Regions from separate parts of the Azoarcus olearius genome, predicted to be linked through region 3. Evidence: predicted binding sites of a transcription regulator. Region 3 holds the regulator's gene; each other region holds the start of a gene.

Region 1 (3,273 bases), 390 kb from region 3:
AATCCGCGATGCCTTCGAGGTCGCCCTGCGCGGTGGAGCCGAGCAGCCACATCAGCAGGAAGAAGGCCATCATCGCCGTCACGAAGTCGGCGTAGGCGATCTTCCACGCACCACCGTGATGGCCGCCGCCGCCCTTCTTGATGCGCTTGACGACGATGGGCTGCTGGGAATCGTCGCTCATGCGCCCACTCCCCGGCCCGTCGTGCCCCGCGCGATTGCGCCCGTCTGCATGCTAGCCGCCTCAGCCCTTGCGGTTCTTGATTTCCTGCTCGAGCTCCGAGAAGGTCGGGCGGTCGTTGGCGTACAGCACCTTGCGGCCGAACTCGATGGCGACCTGCGGCGCGTAGCCATTCATGCTGGCAAGCAGCACGACTTTCATCACCTGATAGATCTTGCCGCTCTCCTCCACCTTCTGTTCGATCTGGCTGGCGATCGGCGCGACGATGCCGTAGGAGAGCAGGATGCCAAGGAAGGTGCCGACCAGCGCGCCGCCGATCATCTTGCCCAGCACGGCGGGCGGCTGGCCCACCGAACCCATCACGTTCACCACGCCCATGACCGCGACCACGATACCGAACGCGGGCAGGCCGTCGGCGACCTTCGAGACGATGTGCGGCGCCACGTGAGCCTCCTGATGGTGGGTCTCGATCTCCATGTCCATCAGGTTCTCGATTTCGAACGCGTTGAGGTTGCCGCCCACCATCATGCGCAGGTAGTCGGTGAGAAACTCGACCACGTGGTGGTCCGAGGTGACGCTCGGGTACTTGCCGAAGATGGGGCTGGAATCCGGGTTCTCCACGTCGTTCTCGATCGACATCAGGCCTTCCTTGCGGACCTTGGCCAGGATCTCGTACAGCAGCGACAGCAGGTCCATGTACAGCGCCTTGTTGTAAGGCGAACCCTTCACCGCCAGCGACAGCGAGCCCAGCGTCGCCTTCATCGCCTTCGGCCCGTTGCCGGCCACGAAGCCGCCGACCATCAGACCGATGATCGCGAGGTACTCCATCGGCACCCACAGGGCGGCAAGGCTTCCGTGCACCGCATAGGTGCCGACGGAGGCGGCCAGGATGATGACGTAGCCAATGATGAGGAACACCGCTTACTCCAGAAGCCGGGACGAAGATTTGGACCGCCCGAATTGTATCGTCCCGCATCCGCCAAACTTGAACGCCGGCCGTGGAAAAAGACACGGGCCGCCTGCTAACGCAGGCGGCCCGTGAGGATGGGGGCGGAAATCAGGCGCTGACGGCGCGGACGGACGACTTGCGCACGGCGGCGCGCTTAGTCTTGCCGGCGCGCGAGGGCATGTTGCACAGCCCGCAGACGAAGCTGGCGGTGGGGTCGTAGGCATGCACCACGTAGTGACCGCCGCAGCAGGTGCAGGGCGCCAGTTGCAGCAGGTCGGCATCGAAGAAGCGCACCAGCGTCCACGCGCGGGTGAGGCTCAGCACCGGCTCCATCTGCTCCGCCTCGATGTGGTCGAGGTAGAGGTGGTAGGACTTGATGATCGCGTCCAGCCCCTGCACGCCCGCGGCACCGGCGAAGAAGCGGTGAAAGGCCATGAACAGCGACGAATGGACATTCGGCTGCCAGGTCATGAACCAGTCGGTGGAGAACGGCAGCATCCCCTTCGGGGGCGACACGCCGCGCACCTCCTTGTAGATCTTCAGCAGCTTTTCGCGGCTGAGGCGGGTTTCCACCTCCAGCATCTGCATGCGCGCACCGAGCTGCACCATTTCCACTGCGCGGCGGATGTCTTCCGCCTCGTCAATGATGCGCTTATTTTTCATGCTCTTACTCCTGGGCCGAAGCCTGCACAGCCTTGCCCGCGGCGATGATTGCCGCATGCAGGCTGGAGGTGGCCGGGTCGCGCCCCTCGCCGGCCATCAGCCGGGCAAGCTGCGCATCATCGAAACGGAAACTGGGCATCAGCATCTGGCTGTTGGCCATGCGCACGAGCTTCGCGGCCGACAGGCCCTCGATCAGCTCGGCGACGTCCTTGCTGACGCCCAGCCTGAACATCGCCGTCTCCCGGTCGCTGCGCAGCATCTGCTGCGCCAGCATGAGATAGGCGAGATTCAGTTCGCGTATTTCTGCCTGAAAATCGGGGCGTTTCACGGATTAAAGCTCCCTTTCAGGAACAAGCACCCCGAACTTAAAGTAATTTGTAAGGAGCTGCAAGCACGAATACCCTGAGTGGCCGCGTGGACATGTCGCAGTTGCGCAACACTCGCAATGCACCGAAACGCGGCGGCAGGCACCCGATATTTCTTTGGCATTACCCCGGCACCGTCCCCATCACGAACACTTCGGCGGGCACCGGCCGTCCGTAGCGGTAGCCCTGGAAGCTGTCACAGCCTTCACGGCGCAGCGTGGCCTCCTGCTCGGCGGTTTCAACACCCTCCGCCACTGTACCCAGGCCCAGACTGTGAGCGAGCGCGATGATGGCGCGCACGATGGCGGCGTCTTCGCCGTTGTTGCTGACGTCGCGCACGAAGGACTTGTCGATCTTGACGGTGTCGATCGGCAGCCGCCGCAGGTAGGACAGCGACGAATAGCCGGTGCCGAAGTCGTCCACCGCAATCCGCACGCCCATGTTCTTCAGCGAACGCAGCATGCCGGCCGCGGATTCGACGTCGCTCATCAGCGAACTCTCGGTGATTTCCAGCGTGAGGCAGGCGGGCGGGAAGCCGCTGCCGCGCAGCGCCTCGCGCACCGTTTCGAGCAGCCGCGGCTGGCCGAACTGCACCGCCGACACGTTGACCGAAACCCGAAAGCGCTCGTGGCCGGCGTCGTGCCAGCAGCGCCCCTGGTAGCAGGCCTCGGTCAGCACCCAGGCGCCGATCTCGGTGATCAGGCCGGTTTCGTCGGCCAGCGGGATGAAGCGGTCCGGCGCCAGCAGGCCCTGCTCGGGATGCTGCCAGCGCACCAGGGCCTCGGCGGCGCGCACGGTGCCATCGGGATCGACGATCGGCTGGTAGAACAGGCGCAGTTCGCCGCGTTCGACCGCGTGGCGCAGCTCCGCCTCCAGCGTCAATCGTTCGGCCGAGGCGGCGTTCATCGCCCGGTCGTAACAGCGCACGCCGTTGCCGCCCTGGCACTTCACGCGCGCCACCGCGGCTTCGGCGTTCATCAGCAGCTCGAACACGTCGGCGCCGTCGCCCCCGACCATCGCGATGCCCACACTCGCGGTCAGGAAGAGTTCGATGTCGTTCTTCATGAACGGCTGCTCGAACGCGCGCAGCAGCCAGCGGGCGGCGATCTCGGCCTGCT
Region 2 (3,273 bases), 1.8 Mb from region 3:
ATCGAGATGATCTCCTCGGACGGAATCTGGCGGATGACTTCGTCCGTGCTGGCGTCGACAACCTTGACGATCGTCTTGCCGGTGTCTTCGTCAATGGAAAAAAGCAAATCCTGTGCCACAGGGGTGATGGCCTTGCGGACCTCGTCCATCGCCTGTTGCACCTGTTCCATCGTGGTCGGTTGCTCAGCCTGCGCCGCTGTTGCGGAGGCGGCGGCCGGGGCGCTGACCGCCTTTGCCGTTTCAGTGCCGACGGAGCCCTCTACCGAGGATTGCGCGGGGGGTGCTTTCGGCATTGCCACGGCGGGCTGCAGGCGCGTGTCGCCGGCAACCGTCGTCATCGAGGTGATGCTCATGATGTGGCTCCCTCATGGGCTAACGGCGCGGGGCCCTTGCGAGCCCCGCGCCGTACGATCAACGCTAGGCTACCTTGCTTAGCCGAGCAGCGAAAGCACGTTTTGCGGCAGTGCGTTGGCTTGCGACAGCATCGCGGTACCAGCCTGCTGCAGGATCTGCGCGCGGGTCAGGTTGGCGGTTTCGGCCGCGAAGTCGGTATCGCGGATCCGGCTGCGGGAGGCCGACATGTTTTCCGACGTGGTCTGCAGGTTGGCGATCGTGTTTTCGAACCGCGACTGCAGGGCGCCGAACTTCGCACGCTGACCATTCACCGCTGCCAGGGCCGAATCGACCATCGCGATCGAGCGCTGCGCAGCATCCACCGAACTCACGTCCAGGTTACTCACCTTCTGCAACTGCCCCGCCGCTGTGGTCGCACCGAAGAAGTCGGTGGTGTTGGCTGCGGCGATGCTGAAGGACTTTTCGGAGTCGAGGACCAGCTGGCCGGTGGCCTTGGCGGTTGCGCCGGCGGCGGTCGCGGTGCTGCCGACGTTCACCGAAGCGGAGCCGGAGGCCGCGTTCGCCAGCGAGATGTTCTCGCCGTTGGCATTCAGCAGGGTGATGCCGGTGCCGGCGTCATTGACGCGGGCGGTCACGCCGGTCTTGGCGGACACGTCGTTGAAGGCATTCACCGCCGAGGCCAGGCCGTCCTTGTCGTTCGCGCCGGTCGTGAAGGAGATCGTCACGGCGGTCGAGTTGTCGGAGGCGATATCGAACTTGTACGAGGTGTTAGCCGCGCTGAAGGTGACGTCGATTTCGGTCTTCGCGGACGCGGTCACGCCGGTCTTGCCGGTTTCGGCGTTGATCTGCTCGGCGGCCTTCTTGGCCGAGGCACCGGCGGCGATGGTCACCGTCGAAGAGCCAGCGGAACCGTTGATGGTGATCGCGCCGCCAGCGACACGGCTGGTGGTGAGCGCAGCGGTGGAGCCGAGGGCGTTCGCCGTGCTGCCCATGGTCAGGTCGCCCTTGCCGCCGGTGGTGGTCGCCGCGGCCGAGCCGATACGGTAGTTGCCGTACTGGGTGGTCGAGAAGTTGGCAGTGGTGGCGGAGATGGTCTGACCGGCGTTGGCACCGACCTGGAAGGTGGCGGTGGTGAAGGAGCCGTCGAGTAGCTTCTTGCCGTTGAATTCAGTGGTGGAGGCGATGCGGTTCAGTTCCGAGGTCAGCGCGTTCACTTCGTCGTTCAGGGCCTGACGGTCCGACGCGGAGTTGGTGGCGTTGGAGGACTGCACCGCAAGTTCGCGGATACGCTGGAGGATGTCGCCCGAGGACTGCAGCGCGCCTTCGGCGGTCTGCGCCAGCGAGATGCCGTCGTTGGCGTTGCGGCGGGCCTGGTCGAGGCCGCGGATCTGGGCGGTGAAGCGCTCGGAAATCGCGAGGCCGGCGGCGTCGTCCTTGGCGCTGTTGATGCGCAGGCCGGAAGACAGGCGTTGCAGCGAGGTCGCGAGCGAGCCAGCGGACGTGTTCAAATTGCGCTGAGCGGTCAGCGATTGAACGTTGGTGTTGATGACTTGTGCCATGATCGTCTCCCGAAGAGAAGAAAAATACGTCGATGAACCGGCCGTTTCGCGCTTCTGACTAAGGTTTGCTGCGTGATCCGTGTGCCGTTGAGTCCATTAACGGGCGCGTCCCGGAAAGCTTTAGGCATTTTTTGCCGGTTGCGGCGAAATCCTTTCCGCCCCCCGCGCCGCGCCCGCCGCGGAGGGCGTTCCGCCGCAGGCGGGTCACCCATATGAATCCGATGTCCCCTTTGCCCCCGGCCGACATGCAGCGCCTCCAGGACGCTGTCGAACATTTCCGCGCCGGCCGCGCGGAAGCCGCGCTTCCCCTCGCCCGTGCGCTGGCGGGGCGCCACCCTGGCGTCGGCGTGGTGTCCAAGCTGCTTGGCAGCGTGCTGCACGCGCTGGGCGAGCACGCCGAAGCGGCTGCGGTGCTCGGGCGCGCCGCGGCCGAACTGCCGGGTGACGCCCAGGCCCATTCCAACCTCGGTAACGCGCTCGCGGTACTGGGCCGCATCGACGAAGCCATCGATGCCCATCGCCGCGCGATCCGCCTGCAGCCGGAGCAAGCGACCCTCCACTACAACCTGGGCTGCGTGCTGCTGCAGGCGGGGCGCAGAAGTGAGGCCGCCGATGCCTGGGCCGAGGCGCAGACGCGCGCGCCGGACGATGCGGAACTGGCCGCGCTCTACCGCGAGTTGCTGCTTGAGTTGGGAGATAACGGCAGGCTGATGGATTTCTGCAGGGCGCAGATTGCGCGCGGACGGGAGGATGGCGGCGTTCTTGCCTTGGCGGGCGCGTTGGCGTTGGCCGACCCCGCGGGCGACATCGACGAAGCGGAGCGCTGGCTGGTTGCCGCACTGCGTCTGACGCGCGACGACGCTTCCAGCTGGTCGAACCTGTGCGTGTTGCGCTGCCGGCAAGGACGCTTCGCCGACGCGGTCGACGCCGGCCGGCAGGCGGTGGCCGCAGCGCCGGAATGGGCGCAGGGACACAGCAACCTGGCCCTCGCGTTGCGCGAAGCGGGCGCGCGCGAAGAGGCCAGAACCCACTGTCTGGAAGCCTTGCAGCTGGACGGGGAGTGCGTGGATGCCTATTACAACCTCGGCTGCATTGCCGCCGATCTCGGCGAGCACGAGCTGGCGCGGGAGGCTGGCATCGAAGCAGTGAAGCGCATGCCGCGGCCGGGCTGGCTGCTGCAGGCTGCGCACGCCTGCCGTCATGTGGCGGACTGGGAGGCTGCCGAACTGCTGGAGGCCGAACTCGCGCGGGTGTGCGACGACCCATCGGGGCTGCCGACCGGGGGCGACGCGCTGGCACCGTTTGCCTTTCTCACCGTGCCGGGTACGGATGCCGCCGCCCAGGCAGCGGTTGCACGCGC
Region 3 (3,273 bases):
AAGCGCAGCGAGCACGCAGATCGCGCAGCAGGTGGAGCGTATCGCTCAGATGGTGGAAGACAGCCACGGCGCCCTCGGTCGCATGGCGGACACCGCGGACCGGCTGCATCGGCTGGCCGACGAGCTGAAAGGGTCGATCGACAGCTTCCGGCTATAGGTGCAAGGCACCGCCCTGCTGCCGCGGGGCGGCCCCCAGGGGGCGAAGGTGGCGCGTCAGACCACGTAGCCCTGCATGCGGCTTTCGATGATGCGGGGGTTGTCGCCATTGGCGATGCCGACGAGGCCGTCGACGAACATTTCGCGCTGCGCCACCAGCGTGCCGATGTGGGCGAGCAGCTTCTTGGCGATCGGCAGGAAGATGAGGTTGGCGGAACCGACGCCGTAGATGGTGGCGACAAAGGCGACCGCGATGCCGGAGCCGAGCTTGGCGGGGTCGGAGAGGTTCTCCATCACATGGATGAGGCCCATCACCGCGCCCAGGATGCCGACCGTCGGCGCGTAGCCGCCGGCGCTTTCCCAGATTCGCGCACACTGGCGCAACTGCGCCTCCCACGCGCCGATTTCGACCTCCAGCACCTCACGCAGGCGGCCCGGCTCCACGCCATCGACCAGCATCTGCAAGCCCTTGCGCATGAAGGGGTCGGGCAGGCGCGGGATCTGCGCTTCGAGCGCGAGCAGACCCTCCTTGCGCGCGACATGGCTCCAGTTTGTGACCTGCTGGATCAACTGCGCGTGGCTCGTCGCCGGGGTGATGAACACCCACTTCGCCATCCGCATGCCCTCCTTGAAGACGCGCAGCGGGCTTTGCAGCATCACCGCGCCGAGGGTGCCGCCGATGACGATCAGGAAGGCGGTCGGCTGCAGCAGCGAGGCGATATGGCCGCCCTCCATCGCCTGGCCGATGAGGATCGCGGCGACACCGAGGGTGAGTCCGACGAGGCTGATGCTGTCCATGCGGGTTCAGTCCGGTTGGTGCCCGGCCGGAGAGACCGGACCGCCGGGCGGCAGGGCGTGGAAGGGCTCAGGCCTCCGGCGGCCGTTTGGGCGGGCGGCCGCGACGGGCACCGCCGCTGACCGGGGCGCGGGCGCCCATGACGCGGGCGCGCAGACGGGCCACCGCCTGGCTGTGGAGCTGGCACACGCGCGACTCCGTGACGCCCAGCACCTCGCCGATCTCGCGCAGGTTCAGTTCTTCTTCGTAGTACAGCGCCATCACCAGCTTCTCGCGCTCTGGCAGGTCGTCGATCGCGCGGATCAGGTTCGCGCGCATGTCGGCGTCCTCCAGCAGCTCGGCCGGGTTCGACTCGTGCGCGCCGAGGTGGCGGTCGAGGAAGTCCTCGCCCTCGCCATCGGTGAAATCCTCGAAATACACCAGCTGGTGACCGCGCGCGTCCTGCAGCATGCGCTGGTACTCAGGCAGCGGCACGCCGAGCGACTCGGCCAGCTCGGTTTCGCTCGGCGGGCGGCCATGCTGCTGTTCGAGCACGTGGATGGCCGATTCGATGCGCCGCATGTCGCGCCGCAGGCTGCGCGGCAGCCAGTCGTTCTCGCGCAGGCCGTCGAGCATGGCGCCGCGCACCCGCTGCACCGCGTAGGTTTCGAACTGGGCGCCCAGCCCTTCCTCGTAGCGGCCGATGGCGTCGAGCAGGCCCATCATGCCGTTCTGGATCAGATCCTCGACCTCCACGCTCGCCGGCAGCTTCGCCATCAACTGGAAAGCGATGCGCTTGACCAGCGGGGCGTAGGCTACAACGAGGTGATCCTTGTCGAGATTGCCCTCTGCGTCGTACATCCAGGTCGCCTGTATCTTCTTGCGCCGGGGCCGCTCGGGCTCGCCGTCGTCGCTATTGCGGGGAGGCCATTTTCCCGCAGCCCCGCCCCCATTTCCAGCCGGATAAGTGTATGGATGCATGTTCTCATGCTCCCGGGCTACGCGGCACCGCGAGCGCGCCGAGGCGGCGCAGGAAAGCCGCTTCCGCCTCGCGCGGCGAGGACTCCGCCACCGGCGCCTGCAGGCCGGCGGCGATGTCGTCGCGCTCGACTTCACCGACGAAGGCCAGCGGCACGCCGACGTGGCGGCGCACCAGCTTTTCCAGGCTGCCGAAGAACGCGCCGGCCTCGGTGCGGCTGCGCGCGCGGCACACGGCAACGTGCAAGGAACCCGCCCCGGCCGCCGCCAGTTGCTTGATCGCCTGGTAGGCCTCGGTCGCACCGCTCGCGCTGACCTCGGCCACCAGCAGGCGCCGCGGCGCGGCGTGGACGAAGGGCGAAGGGTCGGCCGCCGAAGCAGCGTGGATCAGCACGATGCCGGCGTGGCGGTGCAACACCCGCACCGCTTCCACCAGACAGGCTCGGCGCGCGTCGTCGAGCAGCGGCAGCGCCAGCGCGGCTGCCGCCGCGGGCACCCGGCCCATCAATCCAGGCACCGGCTGCAGCAGGTCGGCAAGCGTCATGCGGCCATCCAGCATCTGCAGCAGATCGCCGCCCGGCGGCAGGCCGAGCGCATCTGCCAGCGAATCTTCACCGGTGGCCTCGTCGAGCAGCAACACGCGTTCGGCCTGGCCGGCGATGCGGTGCGCGGCCCGTACCGCGTTGTAGCTGCGCTGACGGCCGGCGGCATACAGCGCCACCACGGTGGGCGGCGCGCGGCGGAACAGCCGGCGCAGCCCGGCCGCCTGGTCTTCGCGGGCGGGAATCATGATCAGGCTCCCGAACCGGCGGCGAGCATCAGGCCGGCTTCGTCGCCATTCATGCGCCACGGCGATTCGGCCGATTGCTCGCGCAGCGCGCGGTGCAGCAGGTAGGCGCGGTTGGGCAGGTGGAGGTCTTCGGGCACGCGCTGGCCGTTGGTGACGTAGAGCAGGTCGAGCTTGCGGCGCACCGCGACGTCGATCGCCGGCGCGAGCGAGGCCGCCTCATCCACCTTGGAGAAGATCACACCGGCGAGGTCAGGCCCGGCGTAGGCGCGCACCACGTCGTCGAGCGTGTCGCCACGGCAGGTGGCGTTGAGCAGCAGCAGGCGGCGCACTTCGCCGGCGCCGGTGAGCATCGCGGCCTGCTCGGCCACCATGCGGTCACGCTGGCTGACGCCCATGGTGTCGATCAGCACCATGTGCTTGTTGCGCAGTTCGGCCAGGGTCTGGCGCAGGTCGGCGGCGTCGCGCACCGAGAACACCGGCACGCCGAGGATGCGGCCGTAGATGCGCAACTGCTCCTGCGCGCCGATGCGGTAACCGTCGGTGGTGATCAGCGCGAGCTTGCTGGCGCCGTGGC

What was found. Region 3 encodes FliA, which starts transcription of late flagellar genes. Its sites were predicted from a motif close to CTAAAGTTNNNNNNNNNNNNGCCGNTA; they were not measured.
Region 1: motA (flagellar motor stator protein MotA) is a predicted target of FliA. The motif match lies at 1,142-1,168, and genes of this name have one in related genera.
Region 2: dqs_RS13980 (flagellin N-terminal helical domain-containing protein) is a predicted target of FliA. The motif match lies at 2,011-2,037, and genes of this name have one in related genera.

The regions. Positions count from the first base shown of each region.
Region 1 is NZ_CP016210.1:1,661,132-1,664,404, reverse strand. Features, by position in the region: gene motB (flagellar motor protein MotB) at 1-181, opposite strand, end outside; gene motA (flagellar motor stator protein MotA) at 242-1,096, opposite strand; gene flhC (flagellar transcriptional regulator FlhC) at 1,236-1,790, opposite strand; gene flhD (flagellar transcriptional regulator FlhD) at 1,795-2,118, opposite strand; gene dqs_RS07705 (putative bifunctional diguanylate cyclase/phosphodiesterase) at 2,279-3,273, opposite strand, start outside.
Region 2 is NZ_CP016210.1:3,066,676-3,069,948, reverse strand. Features, by position in the region: gene dqs_RS13985 (flagellar protein FlaG) at 1-353, opposite strand, end outside; gene dqs_RS13980 (flagellin N-terminal helical domain-containing protein) at 432-1,913, opposite strand; gene dqs_RS13975 (tetratricopeptide repeat protein) at 2,135-3,273, shown strand, end outside.
Region 3 is NZ_CP016210.1:1,272,528-1,275,800, reverse strand. Features, by position in the region: gene dqs_RS06005 (methyl-accepting chemotaxis protein) at 1-157, shown strand, start outside; gene dqs_RS06000 (flagellar motor protein) at 214-954, opposite strand; gene dqs_RS05995 (RNA polymerase sigma factor FliA) at 1,022-1,792, opposite strand; gene dqs_RS05990 (MinD/ParA family ATP-binding protein) at 1,917-2,699, opposite strand; gene flhF (flagellar biosynthesis protein FlhF) at 2,702-3,273, opposite strand, start outside.